One region of the Streptomyces sp. NPDC014995 genome, then DNA from elsewhere that is predicted to be linked to it. Evidence: predicted binding sites of a transcription regulator. Region 1 holds the regulator's gene; the other holds the start of a gene.

Region 1 (14,930 bases):
CCTGAGCACCACCCGTCCCGTGCGCGTCGCTCTTCGCTTCGGAGAGGCCGATCAGTGTTCCGACGGCCACAACGGCGGAGAAGGCGGCGACAAGCACCGAGCGAAGCATTCTCTTACGCATAGTCGGCTTCGTCCTCACTTGAAGGTCCCCTCTTCCCCCGTCGAGTAAGACGATGGCTCATTCAGGCACGTCATGGCCACACGATCGGTGCATCATGTTCCTGCATGTTCAGGACCCTGGGGGGTGGAGATTTGGCAACAAATGGGACGAAGGCGACACATCCCCATGCGGTGACCGAGCTGTGTGAGGAGGGAAGCCGCCTCTATGCGAACGCCCTGCGCACCGGTCGCATCCAGCGGGCGGATGTCGAGCCCGCTCCCTGCCTGATGGAGTTCGCCCTCCTCCACCCCGACCCCGACGACGCCAACTGGCTGCGTCCGGTTCCCCCCTCCGTCGCCCTCGCCCAGCGGCTGCACCCCATAGAGCGCGAGATCACCGAGAGCCGGCGGATGTCGATCGCGCTCACCGAGGTCTTCGAGCCCTTCATGGCCCTCACCGCCCAGGAGACCGCCCCCACCCACTCCATCACGGTGCTCGAGGGCCTGGACCGCATCAACGCGTCGCTCGACCTCGCGACCGCCCAGTGCCGCACCGAGATGCTCACCGTCCAGCCCGGCGGCCGCCGCAGCCCCGAGAACCGCCTCCTGGAGGCGCTGGAGCGCGACAAGCCGCTGATCGAGCGCGGAGTGCGGATCCGCACCCTCTACCAGCACACGGCCCGCTACAGCCCCGACCGGCTGGCCTACGTGGACCAGTTCACCGACGGCAAGGTCGAGTACCGCACCATCGACGAGCTCGTCGAGCGCCTCGTCATCTGCGACGACGCCGTCGCCTTCATCCCCATCCGCGAGGACCGGCAGGTGGCCCTCGAACTGCGGCACCCGGGCCTGGTCCGCTACCTGACCAAGGTCTTCGAGTTCATGTGGGGGCGCGCGGTGCCGCTGAGAGCGGGCACCCCGTACGAGACCGACCCGGACGGCATCACCGACATCCAGCACTCCATCGCCAAGCTCCTCGTCGAGGGCCACGTCGACGAGGCCATAGCCCGCCGGCTGGGGATGAACGTACGCACCTGCCGGGCCCACATAGCCAAGCTCGCCACCGCCCTGGGCAGCGGCAGCCGCGCCCAACTCGGCTATCTCATCGCCCAGTCGGGAATTCTGGAACGGCAGCACTGAGTTCCCGGACCGAACCGTGCCCACCGGCCCTCACACTGAACCGGAAGCACTGGACCGGAACACTGGACCGGGAGCACTGGACCGGGAGCACTGGACCGGAAGTACGGGACCAGGAGCACCGAACCCGCGAGGAGAGGGCCACGCGTGACTGCCGTAGCGCACGACCATGGACCGGAGGAGCCCTGCGAGGCGGCCCTGGAGCTCTATGCGCGCGCCCTGCGGTCGGGACACGTCCCGGCGCGGGAGGCGGAGTCGTACCCCTGCCTGGTCGACACCGGGCTCCTGCGGCCGGACCACGACGACCACCACCGGCTGCGCCCCCTGGCCGCGGCCGTCGCCCTGCCCCGGCTGCTGCGCTCCATCGCCGACGACATCGCCCGCCGCCGCCGCGAGGAGACCCGGCTGGCGGAGGCGTTCGAGCCGCTCCTGGCGCTCGCCGTACCGGGCGCCGGCCCGGCGGACGCCTCCGAACTCCGCCTGATCAGCGGGCTCGGCCGGATCAACCGGGTCATCACGCGGACCATGACCGAGGCCTGCGGCGAGCTGCTCACCATCCAGCCCCATGCCGGCCATGTGGGCCCGCCGCCCGAGGCCCACGCCGAGGCCCTCGACCGCGACCAGGCCTTCCTCGACCGCGGCGGCCGGATCCGCACCCTCTACCAGCACACCACGCGGCACATCCCCACGGTCCAGGCCCGCTACGAGCGGCTGCGGGGCGACGTGGAGGCCCGCACCCTCGACGAGATCACCGAGCGTCTCGTCATCGTCGACCGCACGGTCGCCTTCGTACCGGCCAGCAAGGACCGCACCCTGGCCCTGGAGGTCCGCCACCCCGCCCTCATCGACTACTTCGCCACCACCTTCGAGCGGCTCTGGCGCCTGGCGACACCGATGCACCCGGAGACCGTCCGCCGGCCCAGCCTCGACGGCGTCACCCCCCGCCAGCGCGCGATCGCCGCCCTCCTCGTCGAGGGCCACACCGACACCGTCATCGCCGACCGCCTCGGCATGAACGTGCGCACCGCCCGCGTCCACATCGCCAAACTGGCCGCCACCCTGGGCAGTGAGAGCCGTGCCCAACTCGGCTATCTCATCGGACGGTCGGGGATCCTGGACCGGGAACGATGACCGGAGCGGCCGCCCCGGGAAGGGGCCCGTCCAGACCCGCCTGGGCGATCCGCACCCCCAGCTGCGTGCGGCTGGCCGCGCCGAGCGTCTCCGACAGACGGGCGATGTGCGCCCGGCAGGTACGGACGCTGATGCCCAGGCGTTCCGCGATCACCGCGTCCTGGTGGCCCTCCGCCAGCAGCGCCGCGATGGACTGCTCCCGGTGCGAGATGCCCTCGATACGGGGGTCGGGCAGCGGCGCGGTCAGCGGGATCGCCAGCTGCCACAGGCGTTCGAAGACGGTGACCAGGTAGGAGATCAGGGCCGGGTGCCGCAGCTCCAGCGCCATCGTGCGGTCGGCGTTCGCGGGGATGAAGGCGACCGTGCGGTCGAAGAGCATCAGCCGGTCGATGACCTCGTCCAGGGTCCGCGCCTCGACCGCGTCGCCCATCAGCTCCAGGTAGTTGAGCAGTCCCTGGCCGTGCCGGGCCACATGGTTGTACAGGTCCCGCATCCGCACGCCCCGCCCGCGCAGCGCCAGCGCCCGGTGCAGCCCCTCGGACAGCTCGTGCTCACGCCGGATGCCGCCCGGCTGGACCGTCAGCACCTCCGTCGTACACGCCTCCGTCGCCTGGTCCAGGGCCGCCTGGATGCGGGAGGCACCGTCCAGGACGCGGATCGCCGCGCCCTCCCCGGCCGCCGGGACGGGCGCCGGCCCGCCCAGGCCCGCGTACCACTCGAAGGCGGCCACCGCCGAACCCATCCGCCGCCGGCTCGCGCTGACCTCGTCGTACAGTCCGTGCAGCAGCCGGGTCATGACCTCCTGCGGGGAGGTCGGCACCAGCCAGTCCATGTCGTCGGGGTCCGGGTGGAGCAGGGCCAGCTCCAGCAGGCAGGGAACCGGCTCGGCGTCCCGGCGCGGCACACGGCCCCGCCGTACGGCCCGGGAATACACGCGATCCCCGGCCTCGCACAGTCGGTCAGCACCGTGAGGATGCTCCTCCGTCCCGTGCCCGGCCATCGCCCATCCCACCCCCGCTGTCCGCGTCTTCCGCAGCGCAACTATGCGCGGCCCCGGACCGGCTCCGCAACACGGCTCCGTCCGCCGGCACCGCGGAAAACCACCGGTACGTATGGATATCTCCCGGCCTCCGCCCCCCGCACTGCAACAAGCTGACGGTGGCCGGCCGGGACCCGCGGCGGGGCGGTCGGCACGAAGGAGGGGGTACGCGGTGTCGCGTACCCCCTCCCGTCGGCGTCCGGCCTGCCGGACGCCGGGTCACTTCAGGCCGATCGCCTTGCAGTCCGTCTCGAACTTGGCGGTGCAGATGTCGGACACCTTGTAGATGCCGTCCGCGACGACGGTGCCCTCGATGTTGCTCTTCGTCAGGGCGACCACGGGGACCAGCTGGGCCGGGATGTCCTTGTCGGTGGGGCTGTCGACCGAGTCGCGGGTGAGGGCGTCGAACTGGATGTCACGGCCCTGGACCTTGGCGACGGCCATCTCGGCGGCGGCCTCCGCCATCTGGGGGTAGGGCTTGTACACGCTCATGTACTGCTCGCCGTTGACGATCCGCTGCACCGCCTGCAGCTCCGCGTCCTGGCCGGTGATCGGGGGCAGCTCGCCGCCGCTGATGCCCGCGGCCTCCAGGGCCTTGATGATGCCGCCGGCCATGGCGTCGTTGGCGGAGTAGACCCCCGCGATGTTGTTCTTGCCGATCTTGTTGATCGCCTCGGTCATGTTGGCCTGGGCGGCCTCCGGGCTCCACGCCTTGGTGTCGTAGGACGCGGAGATGGTCACCCGGTCCTTCAGCTCGGACAGCGCGCCGTCCTTGAACTGCTTGGCGTTCGGGTCGGTCGGCGAGCCGTTCATCATGACGATCTTGTCGGAGGGGTCGGCCGCGCCCAGGGCCTCCACCAGGGTGCGGCCCTGCACCTGGCCGACCAGCTCGTTGTCGAAGGAGACGTACGCGTCGATCGGGCCCTCGGCGAGGCGGTCGTAGGCGATGACCGGGATGCCCGCGTCCTTGGCCTTCTTCACGGTGCCCGCGATGGCGTGCGCGTCGACGGCGTCCAGCAGGATGATGTCGACCTTGTCGTCGATCATCCGCTCCATCTGGGTCACCTGGGTGTCCGGGTCGGAGGCCGCGTTGGCGTACTCGGTCCTGCCCTTGTTCTGGGTGAGCGAGGCGATCTTGTCCCGGATGATGGGGTAGTCGAACTCCTCGTACCGGGTGTTCGTCTTCTCCGGCATCAGCACCCCGACGGTGATGTCGGTGGTCTTGGTCGGCGTCGCTTCGCCGGCGTCCTCCGTCGCGCTCAGCATCCCGCATCCGGCAAGCGGAAGGGACAGCGTGGAGGCGACCACGGCCATGGCGATACGACGACGCATTCGGGGGCTCACTTCAGGTGCGTTCCGGACATGGGTGCGACATGTTGACCCAGGTGTCTGAAAAGACAACGCTTCGGCGCCCGCCGACGTCAAGCGGAACCACTTAACGAAGTAACAACATCACACTCCGCTTAGCGCGTGAAGACGCATGGAGACGGCACGGAAACCTCTCCCGACAGCCTTTACAGACCCTCCACCCGACCGGAGTTCACGAGAGGCCGAAGAAACGCACAACCAACCCGGTTGCTCGCGAGTCGACCTCTCGACGGCCCGTCGCCGTCCCGACCCGAGCAGAGGACCGCATGGACCGTATGAACCGTATGAACCCAGCCAGCCTCGCGACGGCCGTCGTGCTCGCCACGACCGGCGGTCTGCTCACCACGGTCACCCTGGCCGCCACCTCCGCCTCGGCCGCGGCGAGTTGCGTCTCGCCGGTCTACCAGCGGCAGATGTTCGCCAACACCACCCTCTCCGGCGCCCCGAAGCGGACCGACTGCGACTCCGCGATCGACCAGAACTGGGGCACGGGCGCCCCGGCCGCCGGGCTGCCGTCCAACAACTTCGGCGTCCGCTGGACGGTGACGAGGGACTTCGGCTCCGGCGGCCCCTTCGCCCTCACCGCCTCCACGCAGGACGGCATCCGGGTCTACGTCGACGGCGTCCGCAGGATCGACCTGTGGCGAAACGTCTCCTCCACGGTCTCCAAGACGCTCAACCTCACCCTTCCCGCCGGCAGGCACACCCTGCGGATCGACTACGTGAACTGGACCGGCAGGGCGAACGTCAAGTTCGCCTACGCGCCCCGTACGTCGGCGACCGTCGACAAGGTCGGGCCGCTCGCCCCGGCCGAGGTGGGGGCCATCTACGAGCCCGCCACCAACCGGGCCCGGCTCGCGTGGGCGAAGAACAAGGAGATGGACCTGGCCGGGTACCGCGTCTACCGGCGCGTGGCCGGCTCCTCCACGTGGACGAAGCTCACCACCACGACGTCCACCACCCACACCGACGCCCCTCCGACGGACGGCCGGACCTACTTCTACGAGATCCGCGCCTACGACAAGGCGGGCAACGTCTCGCCCGGCTCGGCCGACCGGGGCATCACCAGCGACGACCGCGTCGCCCCCGCCGCCCCCACCGGCATCACCGCCGCCTCCACCAGCACGGCCAACACCCTGTTCTGGTCGGCCGTGCCGACCGCGACCCGGTACGAGGTGGCCCGCGCCGACACCGTGGACGGCCTCTACACGCGCATCGCCCAGGTCGCCCACGCCACGTCGTACGCCGACGCGACCGCCCCGGCCGACGTGCCCGTCTTCTACAAGGTGCGGGCGCTGGACGCGTCGGGCAACCCGTCGCCGTACTCGAAGGCCGTCGTCGCCACGCGCGACACCGTGGCGCCCGGCGCCGTGCGGGACCTGAAGACCGTCGTCCAGGACGAGGGCGGGGTGACGCTGACCTGGCTGAGCGGCGGCTCGGACGCGGCCGGTTACGTGGTCCACCGCTCGGCCACCAACACCGGCGGCCGGACCAGGATCGGTACGACCGCCACGCTCACCTACCGGGACACCACGGGTGAACCGGGCCGCCCGTACAAGTACTTCGTGACCGCCGTGGACTCCGCCGGCAACGAGTCGGCGGCGCAGGAGACGACCGCCACCCGCACGGTCGACCAGAACAGCGCCCCCGCCACCCCCACCTGGAGTTCCGCCAAGATCGTCGGTGACCAGCTCATCCTCGACTGGGCCCAGGACGGCTACGTCCGGGTCGGCGGTTACCTCGTCTACCGTTCCCGCTCGGCCACCGTGGACACGTCCGAGGCGGCGATGCCGTACGCCTCCATCGACGGCGCCCTGTCCCAGTACCAGGCCACGGTCTCCGACACCGAACGCGACTACTACTACGCCGTCGTCGCCACCTCGGCCGGCTACGGCGTCCGCTCGGCCGCCTCGAGCGCGGTCCTGCCGTCGGTGAGCGCGACGCCGCCGCCCCAGCCCACACAGGTGGACGAGGTCACGGCCGGCGACGGACAGGTGCGGCTGACCTGGGGGACCGCGCCGGACCTCCCGGGCGAGTCCCGCATCACCGGTTACCGCGTCTACCGCTCGACCACCGCGGGCGTCACCAAGGAGAACGCCGAGGCGGTCTTCTCCACCACGGCGTCCGACCACACCGACACCGGTCTGGCCAACGGCACGACGTACTACTACGCCGTCACCACGGTCAACGCGGCCGGCCTGGAGTCGGAACTGTCCCCGGAGGTCTCGGCGACCCCGGGGACGTGACGGCCGGCCCCGCGAAGAGGGCCGGGCGCCCGCCGCCGTCGCGCGCCTGATGGCCCGTCACCGCCCTTCTGGGCCCGGGGGATTCGTCCTCCGGGCCCTTTCCCGTGCGTCGGTAGGGTCGAGCCGATCACTTCCCTGCGGAGAACGGACAGCATGCGCATCAAGCGAGCACTCACGGTCGGCGTCACCCTGGTCGCGTTGACAGCGGTGGTGGGGTGCGAGGACGACGGCGACGGGGCGGCCGGCACCGACAAGGCCGCCGCCACCCCGGACCGGGCCCGCACCACCGCCCCGGCCGACGGTGACACCGCGGGCGGAGACACGGCAGGCGGCGGCACCACCGAGCAGGGCTTCGGCGGCGCGCTCCCCGAGGCCTCGGACACCGCCACCCTCGCGCGGTACGTCGACCTCTACACCTCCTGCAAGGAGGTGCGGACGGGCGACGAGTACGACGCGAACCACGACGGCTCGGACACCGCCTGGGGCTCGGAGGAGGCGGCGGACCCCTCCTGGGGCGTCCAGGAACGCGCCGTCTGCAAGGACTTCACGTACCCCATAGCCCTGCTGACCGTGTCGGACATGACGAAGTTCCAGACCGCGGCCAAGGCGAGCGGCGACGAGTTCGCCATCGGGGAGAACATCGCGGTCGTCCCGGTCGGCGACGAACAGGTCGAGGCCCTGTCGAACTCCGAACTCGTCTTCCTCAGCTGCGACCCGGACTTCGCACCGCCGAGCGGCTACCGGACGGAGCCGGCCCTCGTCGACGGCTGCGTCCTGAGCGACTACTGGCCCAGCTGATCCGGACCCGGCGCCGCCCCCGTGGCGTACAACCCATGACCGTCCTGACCAGTCCTGTTCGGCGACGGCTGATCTTCGCCGTCGCCGGACACGGCCGAAGGACCGAATGAACCGAGCCAGACGCACGACCGCCACGGCAGCGACCGCGGTCGTGCTCGCCACCGCCGGCGGCCTGAGCGCCGTCACGGCCGCGCCGGCCTCCGCCGCCGGCTGTGTCTCGCCCGTCCACACGCGGCAGATCTTCGCGAACACCACGTTCTCCGGTACGCCGAAGCAGACCGGCTGCGACGCCGCGATCAGCGAGAACTGGGGCACCGGATCCCCGGCCTCCGGCGTGCCGTCGAACTACTTCGGTGTCCGCTGGACGGTGACCCGTGACTTCGGCTCCGGCGGCCCCTTCGCCCTCACCGCCCGGGCCCAGGACGGCATCCGCGTCCACCTCGACGGCACCTGCAGGATCGACCTCTGGAAGAACGTCTCCTCGACCGTCTCGCGGACCGTCAACCTCACCGTCCCCAAGGGCCGGCACACCCTCCGCGTGGACTACGTCAACCGGACCGGCGCCGCCAACGTCGCCTTCACCGAGCTGGACATCACCCCGGGCGAGCCCATCCGCCATCCCTGGCTCATCCGCCCGGACCTGCTCTGAGGCACCGGCGCCGACGCGCCGGCCCGGACAACGCGAAGAAGCCCGGAGGACTCGGCCTCCGGGCTCCTCGATCACCTTGCCGCGACGTCAGTCCGACGCCTGCTGGCGCTTGGGCCGCCACACCACCAGCGCGCTGGTCTGCTGCACCTCCTGGTACGGCACCAGGTCGCGCCGGTAGGAGGCGTGCACGGCGGCCTCGCGCTGCTGCATCGCCGCCGCCGCGCCGTCCAGGGCCGCCTCCAGTTCCACGACGCGGGACTGGAGCGCGGCGACCTGGTTCTCCAGTTCGATGATCCGCTTGATGCCGGCGAGGTTGATGCCCTCGTCCTGCGACAACTGCTGGACGGTGCGCAGCAGTTCGATGTCGCGGGCCGAGTAGCGCCGGCCCCGTCCCGCGGTGCGGTCCGGGGACACCAGGCCCAGGCGGTCGTACTGACGCAGCGTCTGCGGGTGCAGGCCTGAGAGCTGGGCCGCCACCGAGATGACGTAGACCGGGGTCTCCTCGGTCAGTTCATACGGGTTACGTCGACGGCCGTCCATCACCATCAAGCTCCCTTCGCGGCCTCGAACAGCTCCGCCCGCGGGTCCTCACCCGCGGTCGCCTCGCGATACGCCTCCAGCGCTTCACGAGCCTTCCCCGACAGGTCCTTCGGAACACTCACCTCGACGGTGACCAGCAGATCGCCGCGGGTGCCGTCCTTGCGGACCGCGCCCTTGCCCCGCGCGCGCATGGTGCGCCCGTTGGGGGTGCCGGGCGGCAGCTTCAGCGTCAGGGCCGGGCCGCCGAGGGTGGGGACGCGGACCTCGCCGCCGAGGGCCGCCTCCGCGAAGGTGACGGGCACGGTGACCGTGAGGTTGTCGTCCTTGCGGCCGAAGACCGGGTGCGCGCCGACGTGGACGACGACGTACAGGTCGCCGGCCGGGCCGCCGCGCTCGCCGGGGGCGCCCTTGCCGCGCAGCCGGATCCGCTGCCCGTCGGTGACACCCGCGGGGATGCGGACCTGCATGGTGCGGGAGGACTTGGCCCGGCCGCTGCCCTTGCACTCCAGGCAGGGGTGCTCGGCGATCAGACCGCGGCCCTTGCAGTCCGGGCAGGGGTCGGTGAGCGAGAAGCCCCCGCCGGAGCCCCGCGCCACCTGGCCGGTGCCGACGCAGGTGGGGCACACGCGCGGTGTGCCGTTCTTGTCGCCGGTGCCCGAGCAGGCCTTGCACGGGGACTGCGAGGACATGCGCAGCGGAACCGTCGCGCCCTCTATGGCCTCCGTGAAGCTCAGCGTGACCTCGGACTCGATGTCCTGGCCGCGCCGGGGCTGGGTGCGGGTGCCCGTGGTGCCGCCGCGGTTGAACAGGCCCCCGAAGACGTCACCGAGTCCGCCGCCGAAGCCGCCGGCTCCCCCGCCGCCCTGGGCGCCTCCGAAGAGGTCGCCCAGGTCGAAGTTGAAGGAGCCGCCGCCCGCGCCCGGCCCCGGGCGGAAGCCGCCGTTGCCGAAGAGGGCGCGTGCCTCGTCGTACTCCTTGCGCTTCTTGGGGTCGCCGAGCACGTCGTTCGCCTCGGAGATCTCCTTGAAGCGCTCCTCGGCCTTGGCGTTGCCCTTGTTGGCGTCCGGGTGGTACTCGCGGGCGAGCTTCCGGTACGCCTTCTTGATCTCGGCCTCGGTGGCGTCCTTCGGGACGCCGAGGACCTTGTAGTAGTCCTTCTCGATGAAGTCCTTGGTGCTCATCCTCGACGTCCCTCCTCTCTCATCGGTTCAAGCTCAGCCCTCGTCCGGGCCACCGCTCTCCTTGTCGTCGGCCGCCGCGTCGGTCTCCTCGGCCGTCTTGACCGTCTGGGCCCCCGGCTGCGGTTCGGCCACGGCCACCCGCGCGGGGCGGATGGTGCGCTCGCCGATCCGGTACCCGGGCTGCAGAATCGCCACGCACGTCGTCTCGGTGACGTCCGGCGCGTAGCTGTGCATCAGGGCCTCGTGGATCGTCGGGTCGAAGGGCTCGCCCTCCTTGCCGAACTGCTGCAGACCCATCTTCGCCGCGACGGTCTCCAGCGACTCGGCGACGGACTTGAATCCGCCGACGAGTTCGCCGTGCTCCCGCGCGCGGCCGATGTCGTCGAGCACGGGCAGGAGTTCGGTCAGGAGGTTCGCGATGGCGATCTCCTTGACCGCGATCCGGTCGCGCTCGACCCGGCGGCGGTAGTTCTGGTACTCGGCCTGCAGGCGCTGGAGATCCGCGGTGCGCTCGCCGAGCGCGGTGCGGGTCTGGTCCAGCTGTGCCGTCAGACCGGTGATCTGTGCGTTCACGTCCCCGGCCGGGGCCGCGCCCTCCTCCGGGGAGGGGGCGGCCTGCGGCTCGGCGTCGTCGGGGGTGGCGCCGGAGGGGACGTCGGGCTTCTCCTCGAAGCCCGGGGTCTCCTCCGTCACGCGGCACCGTCCTTCCGCTCGTCGTCCACGATCTCGGCGTCCACGACGTCGTCGTCGGCGGCCTTGGCGCCACCGGCGGCGGCACCCTCGGGACCGCCCGCGGCCTGCGCGCCCTGGGCGTCGGCGTACATGGCCTGGCCGAGCTTCTGGGAGACGGCCGCGACCTTCTCGGTGGCGGTGCGGATCTCGGCGGTGTCCTCGCCCTTGAGCTTCTCCTTCAGCTCGGCGACGGCGGCCTCGACCTCGGTCTTGATCTCGCCGGGGACCTTGTCCTCGTTGTCCTTGAGGAACTTCTCGGTCTGGTAGACGAGCTGCTCGCCCTGGTTGCGGGCCTCGGCGGCCTCGCGGCGGCGGTGGTCCTCCTCCGCGTACTGCTCGGCCTCCTGGCGCATGCGGTCGACCTCGTCCTTCGGCAGCGAGGAGCCGCCGGTGACGGTCATCTTCTGCTCCTTGCCCGTGCCCAGGTCCTTCGCGGTCACGTGCATGATGCCGTTGGCGTCGATGTCGAAGGAGACCTCGATCTGCGGGACCCCGCGCGGCGCCGGCGGCAGACCGGTCAGCTCGAACATCCCGAGCTTCTTGTTGTAGGCCGCGATCTCGCGCTCGCCCTGGTAGACCTGGATCTGCACGGACGGCTGGTTGTCCTCGGCCGTCGTGAAGATCTCGGAGCGCTTCGTCGGGATCGTCGTGTTGCGCTCGATCAGCTTGGTCATGATGCCGCCCTTGGTCTCGATACCGAGGGACAGCGGGGTGACGTCGAGCAGCAGGACGTCCTTGACCTCACCCTTGAGGACACCGGCCTGGAGCGAGGCACCGATGGCGACGACCTCGTCCGGGTTGACGCCCTTGTTGGCCTCCTTGCCGCCGGTCAGCTCCTTGACGAGCTCGGCGACGGCGGGCATACGGGTGGAGCCGCCGACGAGGACGACGTGGTCGATCTCGCTGAGGGAGATGCCGGCGTCCTTGATGACGTTGTGGAACGGCGTCTTGCACCGCTCCAGCAGGTCGGCCGTCAGCTGCTGGAACTGGGCCCGGGTGAGCTTCTCGTCCAGGTGCAGCGGGCCCTCGGCGGAGGCGGTGATGTAGGGCAGGTTGATCGAGGTCTCGGAGGACGAGGACAGCTCGATCTTCGCCTTCTCGGCGGCCTCGCGCAGACGCTGGAGCGCCATCTTGTCCTTGGCGAGGTCCACGCCGTGACCGGACTTGAACTGCTGCACCAGGTAGTCGACGACCCGCTGGTCCCAGTCGTCACCACCGAGGTGGTTGTCACCGTTGGTGGCCTTCACCTCGACGACGCCGTCGCCGATCTCGAGCAGCGAGACGTCGAACGTGCCGCCACCGAGGTCGAAGACCAGGATGATCTGCTCGTCCTTGTCGAGGCCGTAGGCGAGCGCGGCCGCGGTGGGCTCGTTGACGATGCGCAGGACGTTGAGACCGGCGATCTCACCGGCTTCCTTCGTCGCCTGGCGCTCGGAGTCGTTGAAGTAGGCGGGGACGGTGATGACCGCGTCGGTCACCTTCTCGCCCAGGTAGGCCTCGGCGTCCCGCTTCAGCTTCTGCAGGATGAAGGCGGAGATCTGCTGCGGGTTGAAGTCCTTCCCGTCCAGCTGGATCTTCCAGTCGGTGCCCATGTGACGCTTCACGGAACGGATGGTCCGGTCCACGTTGGTGACCGCCTGGCGCTTGGCGACCTCGCCGACCAGCACCTCGCCGTTCTTGGCGAAGGCGACGACGGACGGCGTGGTCCTGGCACCCTCGGCGTTGGTGATGACGGTGGGCTCGCCGCCCTCCAGAACGCTGACGACGGAGTTAGTCGTGCCCAGGTCGATGCCGACCGCACGTGCCATGGTGATCTTCCTCCAGCTGACTTGAGTGGAACGGACTCAAGTGTGCACGAGGCTCACCGCTCGGTCAACAGACCTGAGTCGGCCGGACTCAACTCTTATCCGTTCCTTACACGCAAGGATCCGCTGACCTGCGAGGACGGCTCGGGGCTCGGGGCTCGCGCGGGTGATTCGTCCGACCGCCGAGGGGGTCTCACCGCGGACACGGGTTGACGCCGGGCGCGGGCCCGGCCCCGCGCGGCACCCTCCCCGGGGCGCGCGTACACCGGCACCCGCCACAACCCGAGGACGACGGCCAGGGCGACGCCCGCCACCCACAGCGCGGCCTGCGCGCCCGCCCAACCGGTGTGCACCAGCGTCCCGACGAGTACCCCCGCGAAGGCCGCGACACCGATGACGACCGTCACCCCCTGCGGAGTGAGCCCGAGCCGCCTCAGCCGGTGGGCGAGATGGTCGGGGCCGCGCCGCAGCAGCGGACGCCCGGCCGTGCGCCGGGCCAGCAGGACGAGGGCGGCGTCGGCGACGGCGACCGCGGTGAGCGCGAACAGCACGCCCGCGCCGGCCGCCGCGTCCTGCCCCGCGCGCACGGTCACCGCCGCCACCGCGAGCAGGAAGCCGGCGAACAGCGCGCCGCAGCCGCCGAGCGCCACGCGCGCGGGAGGCCAGTTGTGCATCAGGAACCCGGTCAGCGCGGCGGCGAGCACGCTCATCAGCACCGCGAGCCCGTCCATCACCTCGGCCGCCGCGCACACGGCCGCGCCGAAGGCGGTGACGACCCCGACCGTGCCGGCCACCCCGTCGGCGTGGTCGAGAGCCCGGAAGGCGAGCGCGACACAGGTGATCCAGCCGACGGCCACGACCCCCGCGGCGACACCGGTGTCGCCGTACGGCACGACGCAGGCCGCCGCGACGGCCGTGCCGACCACCAGGAACCGCGCCTTGAGCCGCCACAGGTCCGCGACCAGCCCGAGCCCGGCGAGCCCGGCGGCCGCGGCGAGCGGCACCCCCATCCCGTCCCCGAGCGGGGCGACCCCCGTCCAGTCCCCGACGGCCGCGACGAGACATGTCGTCGGCACGACGGCCACACCCCCCGACAGGGCCACCCGTCGCTGTCGCTGCCGCCGGTCGATCAGCCCGGCGCGCAGGGCGGGCCCGCGCAGCAGCGCGGCGAGGACGGCGGCGAGGAGCAGGGCGGTGGCGGAGGCAGCGATCCCGTAGAGCACGGACATAAATTAGTCATGAAAGTACCAATTTGGTACGAATAACACGGTCGGATTCCGCAGTAACCCTCAGCGACTTTCTGAGGCAACCCTCAGCGACGCAGATCACCGCACGCCTGGCTACAGTGCGACGGAAGATAAGGGTAGTCTCAGACGGACTGCATAAGTTACCGCTTAGTAATTTCGGGGAACCCGTCGACGGAGCCCCCGACGAAACCCCTCGCAGGCCCGAGGAGCCCCCATGCAACTCGCCGCGATCATCGTGTCGCTGGCCCTCACCGTGGTCGGCGTCGCCCTGCTCGCCCGCGCCATCGGCCAGTTCGTCCGGTACTTCAAGCTGGGCCAGCCGGTCCCGGCGGGAACCCGGACCGACAACCCCTACCAGCGCAGCGTGACACTGGTCCGCGAGTTCCTCGGCCACACGCGCATGAACCGGTGGGGCATCGTCGGTGTCGCCCACTGGTTCGTCGCGATCGGCTTCCTGACGCTGCCGCCGACGATCATCACCGCGTACGGCCAGCTGTTCCAGGCCGACTGGACGCTGCCGGTCATCGGCGGCTTCCTGCCGTACGAGCTGTACATCGAGTTCATCGCCGCGATGACCACCCTCGGCATCGTCACGCTGATGGTCATCCGTCTGCTGAACCTGCCCTCGCGCCCCGGCCGCAAGTCCCGCTTCGCCGGCTCGAAGATGGGCCAGGCGTACTTCGTCGAGTACGTCATCCTCACCATCGGCCTGGCCATCTACGTGCTGCGCGGCCTGGAGGGCGCGCTGCACCACGTGGAGCACTACGAGGCCGCGTACTTCGCGTCGTACCCGCTGGTCCTCGCCTTCAAGGGCCTCGGCGTCGCGACGCTGCAGAACCTGGTCTACCTCTTCGCGATGATCAAGCTGGGCACGACCATGATCTGGATGATCACGGTCAGCCTGAACACCAACATGGGTGTCGCCTGGCACCGCTTCCTGGCCTTCCCGAACATCTGG
Region 2 (14,930 bases), on a different contig from region 1:
TGGCCTCGGTCATCAGCGCCTCCGTCTGGAGGGGCGTGATCTCCGAGACGGTGCCGACCAGGGTGGTCTTGCCCACGCCGAAGCCACCGGCCACCACGATCTTCGTGGCGACGGGGGCCCGGGTGCGGTCCGTCTGCCAGGGCCGCAGGTGTTCCTCGTCCTCGGGGACGACGTCGAGGAACGGGGACACGCCGAAGGAGGGGTCGGCGTCAGAGACGACGGAGTCCACTCAGCACCCTTTCCAGCAGAGCGCGGTCGGGACGGCCCGTACCGTGACCGGTCCCGGTGCCGTACACACGGATCTTTCCCTGGTCCGCGAGGTCGCTGAGGAGCACCCGGACCACGCCGAGCGGCATCTTCAGCAGCGCGGCGATCTCCGCCACCGTACGCATGCGGCGGCACAGTTCGACGATGGCCCGCAGCTCCGGCATCACCCGGGAGCTGAGGGAACCGTTCGTCAGTTCCTTGCGCTCCTCGGGCGCCTCGAGTTCGGCTGTGGTCGCCACGAACGTCTCGACGAGGAGGACGTGACCGAAGCGGGTACGGCCGCCGGTCAGCGAGTAGGGACGCACGCGGGCGGGCTTGCGGTCGCCGCCGCGGACGGGGAGCTGCCCGTGGTTCCCGGGCCGCGTACTCATCGCATGCTCCCCGTCGTCTCGGTCTCCAGGGACTTCCGTAGCTCGCTGCGGAGTTCGGGGGTCAGGACGTGGCCGGCGCGGCCCACGAACAGCGCCATGTGGTACGCCACCACGCTCATGTCGCAGTCGGCGGAGCCGTGGACGCCGAGCAGGGAGCCGTCGCTGATCGACATCACGAAGAGGCTGCCCTCGTCCATGGCGACCATCGTGTGTTTGACGCCGCCGAACTCCATGAGCTTGGCGGCGCCGATGGTGAGGCTGCCGATGCCGGAGACGATGGTGGCCAGGTCGGCGGAGGATCCGCGCGGGCCGGTGGGTTTGGCTCCCCTGGCCTGCCGGGCCGCGTCGTTGCGGCCGGCGTCCGAGGAGAGCAGGAGCAGGCCGTCGGAGGAGACGACCGCGACGGACTGGATACCCGGTACTTCCTCCACGAGGTTCGTCAACAGCCAGTGCAGGTTACGGGCTTCACTGCTCAGTCCGAAGGTACTGGGCGCGGTCAACTGCTTGCCTCCTCGACTGTGCCCCCCGTGTCTTCTTCGGCGTGTGCGTGTGCTTCTCGAGCGGACGGTGCCTTGTTCTGGCCCGTCCGCTCGGCGATCTCGACTTCTACGTCGTGGTACCCGGCCTCCGCCCCCCGGCGGAAGCCGCCCAGGCGGCGGCGGAGGGCTTCGGCGTCGACGGAGCTGGTCCGCTGGCGCGGGGCGTGGGCGGGTGCGGTGATCTTGGGTGTGCGTTTCGGGAGGCCCTTGTCGGTGACGATGTCTTCCTGTTCGTCGGGGACGCGGGCGTGTTCCGCCTCGGCTTCGTCTTCGGCGGGTTCGTCTTCCCCCGCACCGTCCGTGGTGTCCTCGCCGCCGACGGCCGCGGGTGGGTGGTCGTGGTCGTTCGCGTCGTCGTCTTCGTGGTCGTCTGCCTGCGGCCGGTGGTCGGCGGGCGCCGGGCCGTCCGAGGGCGACCGGTCCTCGTTCTCCGGTACCCCGTCCGCTTCCTCCTGCGGGATCAGGAGTTCCATCGTCGTCTCGGCCGGTGCCTCCGACGCCGCCTCGTCCACGGCCTTCTCGGCCAGGGCGACCAACGGGTCGCCGGTGCCCTTCGGACGCCCCGGCAGGACGTTGGAGTTGGCCTCCGCGTCCGCGCCGGGGAGGGAGAAGCCGTGGGCGGTGGAGGAGGCGGGCGCGGCCGTCGGGATCGCGGCGGCCGGGGCGGTGGCGAGCAACGAGGTGGGGACGACGACGACCGCGGCTATCCCGCCCTGCTTCTGCTCGCGCAGCTGCACCCGCACCCCGTGCCGGTGGGCGAGGCGGGCGACGACGTACAGGCCGAGCCCGAGTCCCTCTTCGCCCTCCTGGTCGTAGGGGGTGTCCGGATCGAATTCGGTGAGCCGGGTGTTGAGGCTGGTCAGCCGCTCCTCGGTCATGCCGATGCCCTCGTCCTGGACGGAGAGCATGACCTCGCCGTTCTCCAGGAGCCAGCCGGAGACCTCGACGGGCAGGTCCGGCGGGGAGAACGACGTGGCGTTCTCCATGAGTTCGGCCAGGAGGTGGCTCAGGTCGTCGGCGGCGAAGCCGGCCACGTGCGCGTGCGGGGGGAGCGCGGAGATGCGGACCCGCTCGTAGCGTTCGATCTCGCTGACCGCCGCCCGGACCACGTCCACCAGCGGGACCGGGCCCGGGTGCTGCTGGACGTGCTCCGTGCCCGCCAGCACCAGCAGGTTCTCGCTGTGCCGGCGCATGACCGTGGCGAAGTGGTCGAGCTTGAAGAGGGTGGACAGGCGGTCGGGGTCCTGCTCGCGCTCCTCCAGGCCCTCGATGACGGCGAGTTGGCGTTCGACGAGGCCGAGGGTGCGCAGCGAGAGGTTGACGAAGGTGCCGCTGATGCTGGAACGCAGCCGCTCCAGACGGGCGGCGGCGTCGGCGAGTTCGGCGCGCAGCTCCTCGCGGGCGTCGGCCATCTTCTGGCGCTGTCCGACGAGGTGCTTGCGGTCGGACTCCAGGGTGGTGACGCGCTCGTGCAGGGCGACGGCGTGCTCGTGCAGGGCGTTGACGGAGCGGACGACCTGGGCGAACTCGTCGTTGCGGCCGGTGAACGCGACCGGCTCCTCGGCGGCCGGGTTCTCGGCGCCGGCCAGCCGGGCGGAGCCGAGGCGCAGGACGGCCAGCGGGCGGGTGAGGCTGCGCGCCATGGCGGTGGCGACGCCGACGGCGACCAGCATCAGGGCGCCGAGGAGGGCGATGCGGATCTCCAGCGCGGTGACGTCGTCGTCGCGCAGCTGGGCGAGGTCCTTGGTGCGGCGGTCGTAGAGGGAGGCCTCGATGCCGCGCATCAGGTCGACGCGGGCGGAGAGCGCGGCGTCCAGCTTCTTGGTGCTGGTGTCGAGCTCGCCGTTGCTCAGTTTCGGCTGGTCGGTGAGGGTCGCCAGGTACTTCTCGGCGGTCTCGACATCGCCGCCGGTGAGCGTGGAGTCGTAGGAGTCGACGACCGGCCGGGGGGCGCTCTCCCGGAAGGCGGTGAGGGCCGCGTCGGAGCGCAGCCGGGCCTGCTGGGCGGCGGCGGTGAGGGCGTCGCGCTGCTTGGTGTCGGCCGCGGAGGAGACGGTCTCGGTGGACGACAGGCCGGTGACGGGGTCGTAGACGCTCTCGGTGGACGTCGGCACGTTCAGCGCGGCCAGCAGCAGTCCGCGGGCCGCGGCGGCCTGCTGGACGGCGGTGTCGAGGTCGGCGAGGGCGTGCGCGCCGGAGCCCGCGCGGGGCGGCATCTGCTCGGCGAGCCGCTCGGCGAGCCCGTGCAGCGCGGTGATGGCGGCCGAGTACGCCTGGTGCGCCTCGAGCGGCGTGCTCTTGCCGGTGAGGGCGGCCTGGCGGACCGACGCTATGCCGTCGAGGTCCTCGCGGAGCGCGGCGGGCGTGTCGGTGTCGGCGGTCAGCTCCCGCACCTGCCGGTCCACGCGGGCGCTGCTCTCCCCGGAGGGCGCCTCGGCCTTGGTCCGGCCGGCCGCGACGTAGGTGGTGACCTCGTCGCGCTCGTCGGCTATCGACTGGGCGAGGACGAGGGCGTCCTGGGTCTGTTCGGCCAGGGTGACCAGGTCCTGCGCGTCCTTCAACTGCCCGGAGGCGCCGAGGATCGAGGGTGCCCCGGCTCCGGCGATGGCGGCGGCCACCACGGCGACCGCGACGATGAGCCGGTTGCGTACGTGGGTGGGACGGCCCTTGCCGACAGAGGTGCGCTCCGCGCCCCCCTCGGAGGCCGTCTTCCTGCCTGTGCGCCGAGGCCGCGTCTTCTGCACCGGTGCTCGCATTCCTGTACTCGTGTACCCATGGGCCGGATGACGCTCCGTCAACTGGTGCGTACGTCCGGTACGGCTCCCGACCCTCCCAGTGCCGGTGGGCGGGGTTCGCGCATCGCCTGCCCCGCCACCCGAAGGAGTGAACATCGGAGGGGAGTTGACGAGCAAGTTCCTCTGGCGTGTGCGACGGCCTTGCGCGGGCGGCCGGTTGGACGTGGGCGGCGGGCTTTGGCAGTATTCGCCGCCACGCCTTCCCGGAGTGCTTCATTCCCACCCAAAACAGGCGTCTGACCTGCGACGGTGCGCCGACCCGGGGAGCGTTGCCAGCCTTTTGCGGAGTGTGTGAAGGGGTCGTGCAGACTGGCTGGATGCGTACGGAACTTGTGTCGGAGCCCAGTGATGGGGCCCACCCCAACGAGGACTTCGCGAGCGTCGGACTTCCCGCGTCCGGACAGGGCGGTTCGGTCGTCCTGCTGGACGGGGTGACGCCGCCGCGGGGCGGCACGGGCTGTCTGCATTCGGTCCCCTGGTATACCGCGCGCCTGGGTGGCGCCCTGACCGAACTGACCGTTTCACTCCCGGATGTTCCCCTGGCCGAGGCACTGGCCCGCGCCATCGCTCGTACCTCGGACGCCCACGCGGGAACCTGTGACCTTTCTCACCCGCGCACCCCACAGGCGACCGTGGTCGTCGTGCGCTGGTCCCCGGAGACGGTCGAGTACCTGGTGCTGTCCGACTCGGCCCTCCTCCTGGCCGCTCCCGACGGCACGGTCACCCCCGTCCTCGACGACCGCATCGCCCTGCTCCCGCCCGCCCTGCTGGCGAGCGAGGAGATCTGCGACGCGCGGGCCCGCAACAAGGAGGGCGGCTTCTTCACGGCCGCCGCGGACCCGGCGGTGGCCGCCCGCGCGGTCACCGGCACCGTCCCGCGCGACGAGGTGGCCGCCCTGGCCGCGCTCACCGACGGGGCGACGCGCTGGGTGGAGAAGTTCCGCGAGGGCGACTGGGCGGACCTGTTCACCTACGTCCGCAAGGAGGGCCCGCGAGCGCTGGTGGAGCGCGTGCGGGAGCTGGAACGGGCGGACACCGGGCGGGCGTTCCTGGGCCGCGGCAAGAGGCACGACGACGCGTCGGCGGTGTTCGTGGAGCTGTGAACCCCGGTGCGGACCGCTACTTGGCCATGCCCTGGTTCAGCTGGTGGAGCAGCCGTGCCAGTTCCGCCACCTCCCCGCGGTCCCAGTGCGCGAGCTGGCTGACGTACCGCGCGCGGCGGGCCTCGCGGACCCGGCCGACCCGGGTGCGGCCCTCCTCGGTCAGGTCGACCAGCCAGGCGCGTCCGTCCGCCGGGTCCGGCTCGCGGGCGATCAGGCCGAGCTGCTCCAGGGCGCGCAGCTGGCGGGACATGGTGGCCTTGCCGACGCCGATGTAGCCGGCGAGCTCGGTGGCGCGCTGGCGGCCGCACTCCTCCAGCCGGACGAGCAGGCCGTACGCCGCGGGCTCCAGGTCCGGGTGGACCTCGCGGGCCATCTCCCCCTGGTTGGCGCGGGCACGGCGCAGCAGCACCGTCAGCTCCCGCTCCAGGGACAGGAACTCCCGGTCCACACCTGTCGTCGACGTCTCGGGTGCGCTCCCGCGTCCGTCGCCGTTTCCGTCCTCGTGCACGTCAGCGCTCCTGATCCGGTTCCCCTGGTGATTCTACGTGCGTAGCTGTTCACCCGACGGAGAACGGTGGCATGCCCATGCCGAGGTTGCGAGTCGGTTCGCTGCCCGGCGCGCCTCGGATCGCCGCCCGGCCGCGCGCCGGATCGTCACTCGTCCGTCCGGTGGAGGCCCGCGCCCCTCACGGGACCCGGGCCTCCCTCATCCGGTCGCGTCCGTCACGCCGCCACCGGAACCTCCGGCGCCGCGCCGTTCGTGGCCGGCGCGAGGGCCAGCTCCAGGACCTGGCGGACGTCGGTGACGGTGTGGACGTCGAGCTTGTCCAGCACCTCCGCCGGGACGTCGTCCAGGTCGGGTTCGTTGCGCTTCGGGATGATCACGGTCGTGACCCCGGCCCGGTGTGCGGCGAGCAGCTTCTGCTTCACGCCGCCGATCGGGAGGACCCGCCCGGTCAGGGAGACCTCGCCGGTCATCGCCACGTCCGTACGGACCAGACGTCCGGACAGCAGGGACGCGAGGGCCGTCGTCATCGTGATGCCGGCGCTCGGGCCGTCCTTGGGGACCGAGCCCGCCGGGAAGTGGATGTGCACGCCCCGGTCCTTCAGATCGCCGACCGGCAGTTCCAGCTCGGCACCGTGCGAGCGCAGGAAGCTCAGCGCGATCTGCGCCGACTCCTTCATCACGTCGCCCAGCTGGCCCGTCAGGGTCAGGCCCGCCGCGCCCGTCTCCGGGTCGGCCAGCGACGCCTCGACGTACAGGACGTCACCGCCGGCCCCCGTGACCGCGAGGCCCGTCGCCACGCCCGGCACCGCGGTGCGCCGCTCGGCCGGGTCCTGGGCGGACTCGGGCACGTGGTGCGGCCGGCCGATCAGGCCGCGCAGATCGCCGTCGCCGACGGTGAACGGCAGCTCCCGCTGGCCCAGTTCGTGCTGGGCGGCGATCTTGCGCAGCAGCCGGGCGATGGACCGCTCCAGGTTGCGCACGCCGGCCTCGCGCGTGTACTCGCCGGCCAGCTTGCGCAGCGCGCCCTCGTCGAGCGTCACCTCGTCCCGGTCCAGGCCCGCCCGCTCCAGCTGGCGCGGGAGCAGGTGGTCGCGGGCGATGACGATCTTCTCGTCCTCGGTGTAGCCGTCGAGCCGGACCAGCTCCATGCGGTCGAGCAGCGCCTCGGGGATGGCCTCCAGGACGTTGGCGGTGGCGAGGAAGACGACGTCCGACAGGTCGAGTTCGACCTCCAGGTAGTGGTCGCGGAAGGTGTGGTTCTGCGCCGGGTCCAGCACCTCCAGCAGGGCCGCCGCCGGGTCGCCCCGGAAGTCGGAGCCCACCTTGTCGATCTCGTCGAGGAGCACCACCGGGTTCATCGACCCGGCCTCCTTGACGGCCCGGACGATCCGGCCGGGCAGCGCGCCGACGTACGTGCGCCGGTGACCGCGGATCTCCGCCTCGTCGCGGACGCCGCCGAGGGCGACGCGGACGAACTTGCGGCCCATGGCGTGCGCGACGCTCTCGCCCAGGCTGGTCTTTCCGACGCCGGGCGGCCCGACCAGGGCCAGTACGGCACCGCCGCGCCGTCCGCCGACGACACCCAGGCCCCGCTCGCCGCGGCGCTTGCGCACCGCCAGGTACTCGGTGATCCGCTCCTTGACGTCCTCCAGGCCCGCGTGCTCGGCGTCGAGGACCGCCTTCGCGCCCTGGATGTCGTAGGCGTCCTCGGTCCGCTCGTTCCACGGCAGTTCGAGGACGGTGTCCAGCCAGGTCCGGATCCAGGAGCCCTCGGGCGACTGGTCGCTCGCCCGCTCCAGCTTGTCGACCTCCTTGAGGGCGGCCTCGCGGACCTTCTCGGGCAGGTCGGCGGCCTCGACGCGGGCGCGGTAGTCGTCGGACTCCTCGCCCTCCTTCTCGCCGTTGAGCTCGCGCAGTTCCTTGCGGACGGCTTCCAGCTGACGGCGCAGCAGGAACTCGCGCTGCTGCTTGTCGACGCCCTCCTGGACGTCCTTGGCGATGGTCTCGGCGACGTCCTGCTCGGCGAGGTGGTCGCGCAGTTGCTGGGTGGCGAGCTTCAGACGGGCGACCGGGTCGGCGGTCTCCAGCAGCTCCACCTTCTGCTCGGTGGACAGGAAGGGCGAGTAGCCGGAGTTGTCGGCGAGGGCGGAGACGTCGTCGATGGCCTGGACGCGGTCGACGACCTGCCAGGCGCCGCGCTTGCGCAACCAGGCGGTGGCGAGCGCCTTGTACTCCTTGACCAGTTCGGTGACGTGGCCGGGGAGCGGCTCGGGCACCTTCTCGTCGAGCCTCGTGCCCTCGACCCACAGCGCGGCCCCCGGGCCGGTGGTGCCGGCGCCGATCCGCACCCGGCCGCGGCCGCGGATCAGGGCGCCCGGGTCACCGTCGGCCAGCCGGCCGACCTGCTCGACCGTGCCGAGCACGCCGGTGGACGCGTACGTGCCGTCGATGCGTGGCACCAGGAGGACCCTGGGCTTTCCGGGCTCCGACCGGGCGGCGGCCTGGGCGGCCTCCACCGCGGCGCGCACATCGGCGTCGTTGAGGTCGAGCGGAACCACCATCCCGGGCAGCACGACCTCGTCGTCGAGCGGCAGCACAGGCAGGGTGAGCGGTGTGAACGCTGTGGACTCAGCAGCCATGATCTCCCCTTAGGCAGTCAAGTTGAGTTATGCCGACTCAATGCGCGAGGGCCTGTCGGATGTTCCCGGAAAGGCCGTCCGTTCGCTGTGGGCGATCACAGGGCCGGGACGGAAGGCTTGCCCCTACCGTCAGCCAGTAATGAATGCAGACCGCTTGCAGCCATTACATGGAGGACTATATGGACCGTTTCGTACAGGCGTGGGTGGACGGGTGGGTCGTGTCGCGCGGGGCCGCGCCGCCCGTGGACGAGCCGTGGGGCTGCACGATCGACGTGGGAACGGGAGCCCAGCACGTCACCCGGCACGTCCTCGGGGCGACGAACGACGCCGTCGAGGAGGCGACCGTCCGGACCGTGGCGGGCGCGGTGACCGGGGCGGGCGTGTGGCTGAAGGTGTTCGCCGATCCGTCCGTCGTCCGGGGCTGGCTGGGGCCGGGCTGGTGGGTCGACCCCGAACCCGGCCACCTCATGTCGGCGCCGCTGACGGACGCCCCGCCCGGCCGCGTCCCCGACGGCTACCGGCTGCGCACCTGGTCGCGCGGCGGCGTGACCCGCACGATGATCGCCGCCCCGGACGGCTCCCTGGCCGCGCGCGGGCAGATCGCCCCGACCGGCGCGACGGCGGTCGTCGACCAGATCGAGACGTCCCCCGCACACCGCCGTCGCGGACTCGGCACCCTCGTCATGCGGACGCTTCAGCGCGCGGCGGTCGGACAGGGCGCCCGCACCGGCGTCCTGGGCGGGACACCGCAGGGGCGGGCGCTGTACGAGTCCCTGGGCTGGCGCGTCGAGTCGCCGTTGACCAGCGCGAGGTTCACGGGAACGGACGCCTGAGGGGCGCACCGCCCGGCGCCGCCACGCCCCCTCACCTCCCCGCCCCCGCGCCCTTCCCCGCACCCCACCCGCTTCAGGCAGGGCCGTCACCACGGCACCTCCCTCACGGCGCCCTGGCCACCGGCACCGGCGAACCCGCCCCGGACACCCCGGAGGCTACGCAGCCGCCGCCCTCCCCCACCGCCGCACCCACGGCCACGTCCCCACCCCGATCGCCAGCGCGATCAGGTGACCCCAGTTGGTCATCGGGTCCGTGAAGGCGATCAGGTCCTGGACGAGCATCCCGCCGAACACCGCGAGCAACGGCCACCGCAGCCACGGTGTCAGCAGCCCCGCCAACGCCCCGGTGCTCGCGGCGACGCCGAAGCTGATGCCGTAGTCGAGGCGGTGCAGGGAGCTGTCGGGGAGGTGGCCCACGAGGACGGCGAGGCCGATGGGGACCTCGGTCGCGAGGGTGGCCAAGGCGTGCCCGAGCAGGAAGACGCCGGCCGTGCGGACACCGCCGACGCGCCGCTCCAGCGCGGTCAGGACGAGGAGGAAGCCGACGACGAACGGCGAGGCGATCCCGCCCGCGACCCACAACGCGCTGGCGACCAGCACCCTCACCGGCTCGCGCAGCAGATGGGCGACGTCCGTGCTGGACGCCTGTTGCAGGGACCGTACGAGCGTGGAGTCGGCGTGGGCGGCGACGTAGGAGGTGGTGGCGAGGACGGCCGCGTAGGCGAAGGTGAAGGGCGTGCCGGTGGGGGTGGGCAGCAGGCGTTGGGGGCGCGGGCGGGCCTTCGCCGGTGGTGGCGGAGGCCGGCGGCTGCCCTGGCGCGGCACGCCGTTCAGCAGGCCGGACACGTCCGGAACGTCGGCAGGGGGTGGGCCCGGGGGCGGCGTCGGGGCGCTCGCGTCGGCCGTCGTGGGGCGTGCCGTGCGTTCCACGGTGAGGCGCTCCTTCCGTTCCTCTCCACCTTTCGTGCCGCACGACCCCGCTGTCTGTGACCGGCACCACGCGACAGCCGGATTCACAGCGAGCCCCCAGCGCGCGACAGCCGATCGACAGCGAGCCGGACGGGGTGCGGCGGCCGCCCGGCGTCAACCACTCCCGCCCCCTCACCCCCGCTTCACCCCGGTTCACCCCCATGTGCGGCCCCGCAGGAAGGGGCCTCCGCGAAATCGCTCAACAATCCGTCAGCGCCGGTGCCACGATGGACGGATGTCCGTTTCCTTCGACTCCTCCGGCTCCTCCGTCTCCTCCGGCTCCTCCGTATCCTCCGGCTCCTCCCGCTCCTTCGACTCCTTCGACATCCCCGAAGTCCTGGACCGTCGTGAGGGCCCGTACGGCGAGGTCGTGCTGCGTCGGCACGGGGAATCGCTCCAGATCATCGCCAACGGCTGCTTCCTGATGGACACCTCCGACGGCCGCTCGGAGCGGCTGCTGGTCGACGCCGCCCTGACCGCGCTGGACGGCCGCCCCGCACCGGACGTGCTGATCGGCGGGCTGGGCGTCGGGTTCTCGCTCGCACACGCCGCCGCCGATCCCCGCTGGGGACGCATCACGGTCGTCGAGCGCGAACGCGCCGTCATCGACTGGCACCTCGACGGCCCGCTGGCCGCCCTCTCCGGGCCCGCTCTCGCCGATCCGCGGACGGAAATCCTGGAAGCGGATCTGCTCGACTTCGTCAATGAGACATCCGACACGTTCGACGCGCTCTGTCTCGACATCGACAACGGCCCCGACTGGACCGTCACGGAGGGCAACGGCGGGCTCTACTCACAGGCCGGACTCACGGGCTGCGCAAGGGTGTTGAGGCCGGGCGGGGTGCTGGCCGTGTGGTCCGCGCAACCGTCGCCAAAATTCGAGGGAACCTTGGGGAATGCCGGGTTCCAACGGGTGCGTACCGAAGAGATCCCGGTTGCCCGAGGCGTGCCCGACGTCGTACACCTTGCCGTCCGACCTGGATAGCAAAGCCACGGTGACTCCCCGTACGCTGCTGCCCTGACGCCGATCATTTACGCGTCAACCGCAGTCATGCGCAGACAAGGGATCACCCCACTGATTCCGGAAAGCACACTCAGGGGCGGGCGATGGACCAGACACACACCTCGCACAACGGCACGACGACGGCGACCCCGGGCGCGCAGCGCCGTGTCCTGGTGGTCGAGGACGACCCGACGATCGTCGACGCCATCGCGGCCCGCCTGCGCGCCGAGGGATTCCTCGTGCAAACAGCGGGTGACGGCCCGGCGGCCGTCGACACCGCGGAGGCCTGGCAGCCCGATCTGCTGATCCTCGACATCATGCTGCCCGGCTTCGACGGTCTGGAGGTCTGCCGTCGTGTGCAGGCCGCCCGCCCGGTGCCGGTGCTGATGCTCACCGCGCGCGACGACGAGACCGACATGCTGGTCGGGCTCGGCGTGGGCGCCGACGACTACATGACCAAGCCGTTCTCCATGCGGGAGCTGGCGGCACGCGTGCACGTGCTGCTGCGGCGCGTGGAGCGGGCCGCCCTGGCCGCGGCCACTCCCCGCTCCGGCATCCTGCGCCTCGGCGAGCTGGAGATCGACCACGCGCAGCGCCGGGTACGGGTGCGCAGCGAGGACGTGCACCTCACCCCCACCGAGTTCGATCTGCTGGTCTGCCTGGCGAACACCCCGCGCGCGGTGCTCTCCCGTGAGCAGCTGCTCGCCGAGGTGTGGGACTGGGCGGACGCCTCCGGCACCCGGACCGTCGACAGCCACATCAAGGCGCTGCGCCGCAAGATCGGCGCCGAGCGGATCCGCACGGTGCACGGCGTGGGATACGCGCTGGAGACCCCGACGCCATGAGCGGGGGGCCGGACGCACCGAGAGGCCCCGGGGAGCCCTGGGGCGGCGTACGCCCGTTCTCGATCAAGACGAAGCTGGGGGCGCTGGTCGTCATCTCGGTGCTGATCACCACCGGGCTGATGATGATCGCCATGCGCACCGAGACCGAGCTGCGCTTCATCACGGTCTTCTCGATGATCGCCACACTGCTGATTACGCAGTTCGTGGCCCATTCACTCACCGCGCCGCTGGACGAGATGAACACGGTGGCCCGGTCCATCTCGCACGGCGACTACACGCGCCGGGTCCGCGAGAGCCGCCGTGACGAGCTGGGCGACCTCGCCCAGACGATCAATGTCATGGCGGACGAGCTGGAGGCCCAGGACCGCCAGCGCAAGGAGCTGGTGGCCAACGTCTCCCACGAGCTGCGCACGCCGATCGCGGGTCTGCGCGCGGTCCTGGAGAACGTGGTCGACGGCATCGCCGAGGCCGACCCCGAGACCATGCGCACGGCCCTGAAGCAGACGGAGCGACTGGGACGTCTCGTGGAGACGCTCCTCGACCTGTCCCGCCTGGACAACGGCGTCGTGCCGCTGCGCAAGCGCCGGTTCGAGGTGTGGCCGTACCTGTCCGGGGTGCTGAAGGAGGCCAACATGGTGGCCTCCGCGCGCGCGACCATGGGCTCGGGCGGCAGTCACACCCGCACGGACGTCCATCTGCACCTGGACGTCTCCCCGCCGGAGCTGACCGCGCACGCGGACCCGGAGCGCATCCACCAGGTCGTCGCCAACCTCATCGACAACGCCGTCAAGCACAGTCCGCCGCACGGGCGGGTGACGGTGAAGGCCCGCCGCGGGACGCTGCCGGAGTCGCTGGAACTGGAGGTCCTGGACGAGGGACCCGGCATTCCGCGCTCCGAGTGGCATCGCGTCTTCGAGCGGTTCAACCGGGGAGCCGTCCGCCGGCCGCACGGGCCGGGCAGCGACGGCGGCACCGGACTGGGACTCGCGATCGCCCGCTGGGCGGTCGACCTGCACGGGGGCCGGATCGGAGTGGCCGAATCCGAGCGAGGTTGCCGGATTCTCATCACTCTCCCGGGAGAGCCATCCGTGCCAAGTTGACGTAAAGTTCGAACCGGAGTCGCAAGATCCACGAGCGTCCGTGCTGACGAACAGCTGATGGACACGTGTGATCAGGCAGGGACCGGCGCAGGTCGGCCCGGGTCCGCACGCTCGGCGTGCGCGACCTGCGTCAACGCACCCATTTCCGAGGGCAACCGCGCTTGTTTCCCGCCATTTACACCCCCGAAACACGCTGTTTGATGTGACATACGCGACGATGCAGCGGCCCGGCCTGACCTTCCCGCTCTGGGAGGCGTAGCCTTTATTCCCGCTGTCCATCACCTTGTGAAGCGGAAGAGGGCGGTTGCCGCCGTGTCGCCACAGTCCCCCAGTAACGCATCGAGCATCTCGACCGACGACCAAGCGGGCAAGAACCCCGCTGCCGCGTTCGGTCCGAACGAGTGGCTCGTCGACGAGATCTATCAGCAGTACCTCCAGGACCCGAATTCGGTAGACCGTGCCTGGTGGGACTTCTTCGCCGACTACAAGCCGGGGGCCGCCAGCGCTCCGGCTCCGGCGGGTACTGCGGCCGCGGGGGCCGCAGGGACCACCACCACGCCCGCGGCGCCCGCCGCGCCGGCCCAGGCCGCGCCCGCTCAGGCCGCGCCCGCCGCCCCGGCTCCCGCGCCGGCCGCCGCCGCGAAGCCCGCGGCCGCCGCTCCGGCTCCCGCGAAGCCCGCCCCGGCCGCCAAGCCGGCCGCCAAGGCCGAGCCCGCCACCGCGTCCCCCGAGGGCCCGGAGTTCGTGACGCTGCGCGGTCCGTCCGCCGCGGTCGCCAAGAACATGAACGCGTCCCTGGAGCTGCCGACCGCCACCTCGGTCCGCGCGGTCCCGGTGAAGCTGCTGTTCGACAACCGCATCGTCATCAACAACCACCTCAAGCGGGCCCGGGGCGGGAAGATCTCCTTCACGCACCTGATCGGCTTCGCGATGGTGCAGGCCATCAAGGCCATGCCGTCGATGAACTGGTCGTTCGGCGAGAAGGACGGCAAGCCGACCCTCGTCAAGCCGCCGCACGTCAACCTCGGCCTGGCCATCGACCTGGTGAAGCCCAACGGCGACCGCCAGCTCGTCGTGGCCGCCATCAAGAAGGCCGAGACGCTGAACTTCTTCGAGTTCTGGCAGGCCTACGAGGACATCGTCCGTCGCGCCCGCGACAACAAGCTGACGATGGACGACTTCACCGGCGTCACGGTCTCGCTGACCAACCCCGGCGGCCTCGGCACCGTCCACTCGGTCCCGCGCCTGATGCCCGGCCAGTCGGTGATCATGGGCGTCGGCTCCATGGACTACCCGGCGGAGTTCCAGGGCACCTCCCAGGACACCCTGAACAAGCTCGGCATCTCGAAGGTCATGACGCTCACGTCGACCTACGACCACCGGGTCATCCAGGGCGCCGCCTCCGGCGAGTTCCTGCGCGCCGTCGCCAACCTGCTCCTCGGCGAGAACGGCTTCTACGACGACATCTTCGAGGCCCTGCGCATCCCCTACGAGCCGGTCCGCTGGCTCAAGGACATCGACGCCAGCCACGACGACGACGTCACCAAGGCCGCCCGCGTCTTCGAGCTGATCCACTCCTACCGGGTCCGCGGCCACGTCATGGCCGACACCGACCCGCTGGAGTACCAGCAGCGCAAGCACCCCGACCTGGACATCACCGAGCACGGGCTCACGCTGTGGGACCTGGAGCGCGAGTTCGCCGTCGGCGGTTTCGCCGGCAAGTCGATGATGAAGCTGCGTGACATCCTCGGCGTGCTGCGCGACTCGTACTGCCGCACCACCGGCATCGAGTTCATGCACATCCAGGACCCCAAGCAGCGCAAGTGGATCCAGGACCGGGTGGAGCGCCCGCACTCCAAGCCCGAGCGCGAGGAGCAGCTGCGCATCCTGCGCCGGCTGAACGCGGCGGAGGCCTTCGAGACCTTCCTGCAGACCAAGTACGTCGGCCAGAAGCGCTT

What was found. The regulator HspR, encoded in region 1, represses chaperone genes until heat shock. The targets are predictions, from matches to a motif close to TTGAGNNNNNNNNNCTCAA.
Region 2: lon (endopeptidase La) is a predicted target of HspR. The motif match lies at 8,245-8,263, and genes of this name have one in related genera.

What each region holds. Positions count from the first base shown of each region.
Region 1 covers NZ_JBIBVX010000002.1:546,300-561,229, reverse strand. The annotation lists gene ACF1A1_RS06995 (hypothetical protein) at 1-139, opposite strand, end outside; gene ACF1A1_RS06990 (helix-turn-helix transcriptional regulator) at 226-1,239, shown strand; gene ACF1A1_RS06985 (LuxR C-terminal-related transcriptional regulator) at 1,384-2,367, shown strand; gene ACF1A1_RS06980 (LuxR C-terminal-related transcriptional regulator) at 2,330-3,367, opposite strand; gene ACF1A1_RS06975 (sugar ABC transporter substrate-binding protein) at 3,626-4,738, opposite strand; gene ACF1A1_RS06970 (fibronectin type III domain-containing protein) at 5,059-7,020, shown strand; gene ACF1A1_RS06965 (hypothetical protein) at 7,174-7,818, shown strand; partial or broken gene ACF1A1_RS06960 (PA14 domain-containing protein) at 7,925-8,401, shown strand; gene ACF1A1_RS06955 (heat shock protein transcriptional repressor HspR) at 8,555-9,007, opposite strand; gene dnaJ (molecular chaperone DnaJ) at 9,013-10,188, opposite strand; gene grpE (nucleotide exchange factor GrpE) at 10,222-10,881, opposite strand; gene dnaK (molecular chaperone DnaK) at 10,878-12,728, opposite strand; gene ACF1A1_RS06935 (MraY family glycosyltransferase) at 12,824-13,948, opposite strand; gene ACF1A1_RS06930 ((Fe-S)-binding protein) at 14,187-14,930, shown strand, end outside.
Region 2 covers NZ_JBIBVX010000006.1:36,479-51,408, forward strand. The annotation lists gene ACF1A1_RS13815 (ATP/GTP-binding protein) at 1-229, opposite strand, end outside; gene ACF1A1_RS13820 (DUF742 domain-containing protein) at 210-638, opposite strand; gene ACF1A1_RS13825 (roadblock/LC7 domain-containing protein) at 635-1,138, opposite strand; gene ACF1A1_RS13830 (nitrate- and nitrite sensing domain-containing protein) at 1,135-3,921, opposite strand; gene ACF1A1_RS13835 (protein phosphatase 2C domain-containing protein) at 4,290-5,075, shown strand; gene ACF1A1_RS13840 (MarR family winged helix-turn-helix transcriptional regulator) at 5,092-5,583, opposite strand; gene lon (endopeptidase La) at 5,799-8,222, opposite strand; gene ACF1A1_RS13850 (GNAT family N-acetyltransferase) at 8,402-9,055, shown strand; gene ACF1A1_RS13855 (rhomboid-like protein) at 9,212-9,985, opposite strand; gene ACF1A1_RS13860 (spermidine synthase) at 10,260-11,009, shown strand; gene ACF1A1_RS13865 (response regulator transcription factor) at 11,132-11,872, shown strand; gene ACF1A1_RS13870 (sensor histidine kinase) at 11,869-12,972, shown strand; gene ACF1A1_RS13875 (multifunctional oxoglutarate decarboxylase/oxoglutarate dehydrogenase thiamine pyrophosphate-binding subunit/dihydrolipoyllysine-residue succinyltransferase subunit) at 13,285-14,930, shown strand, end outside.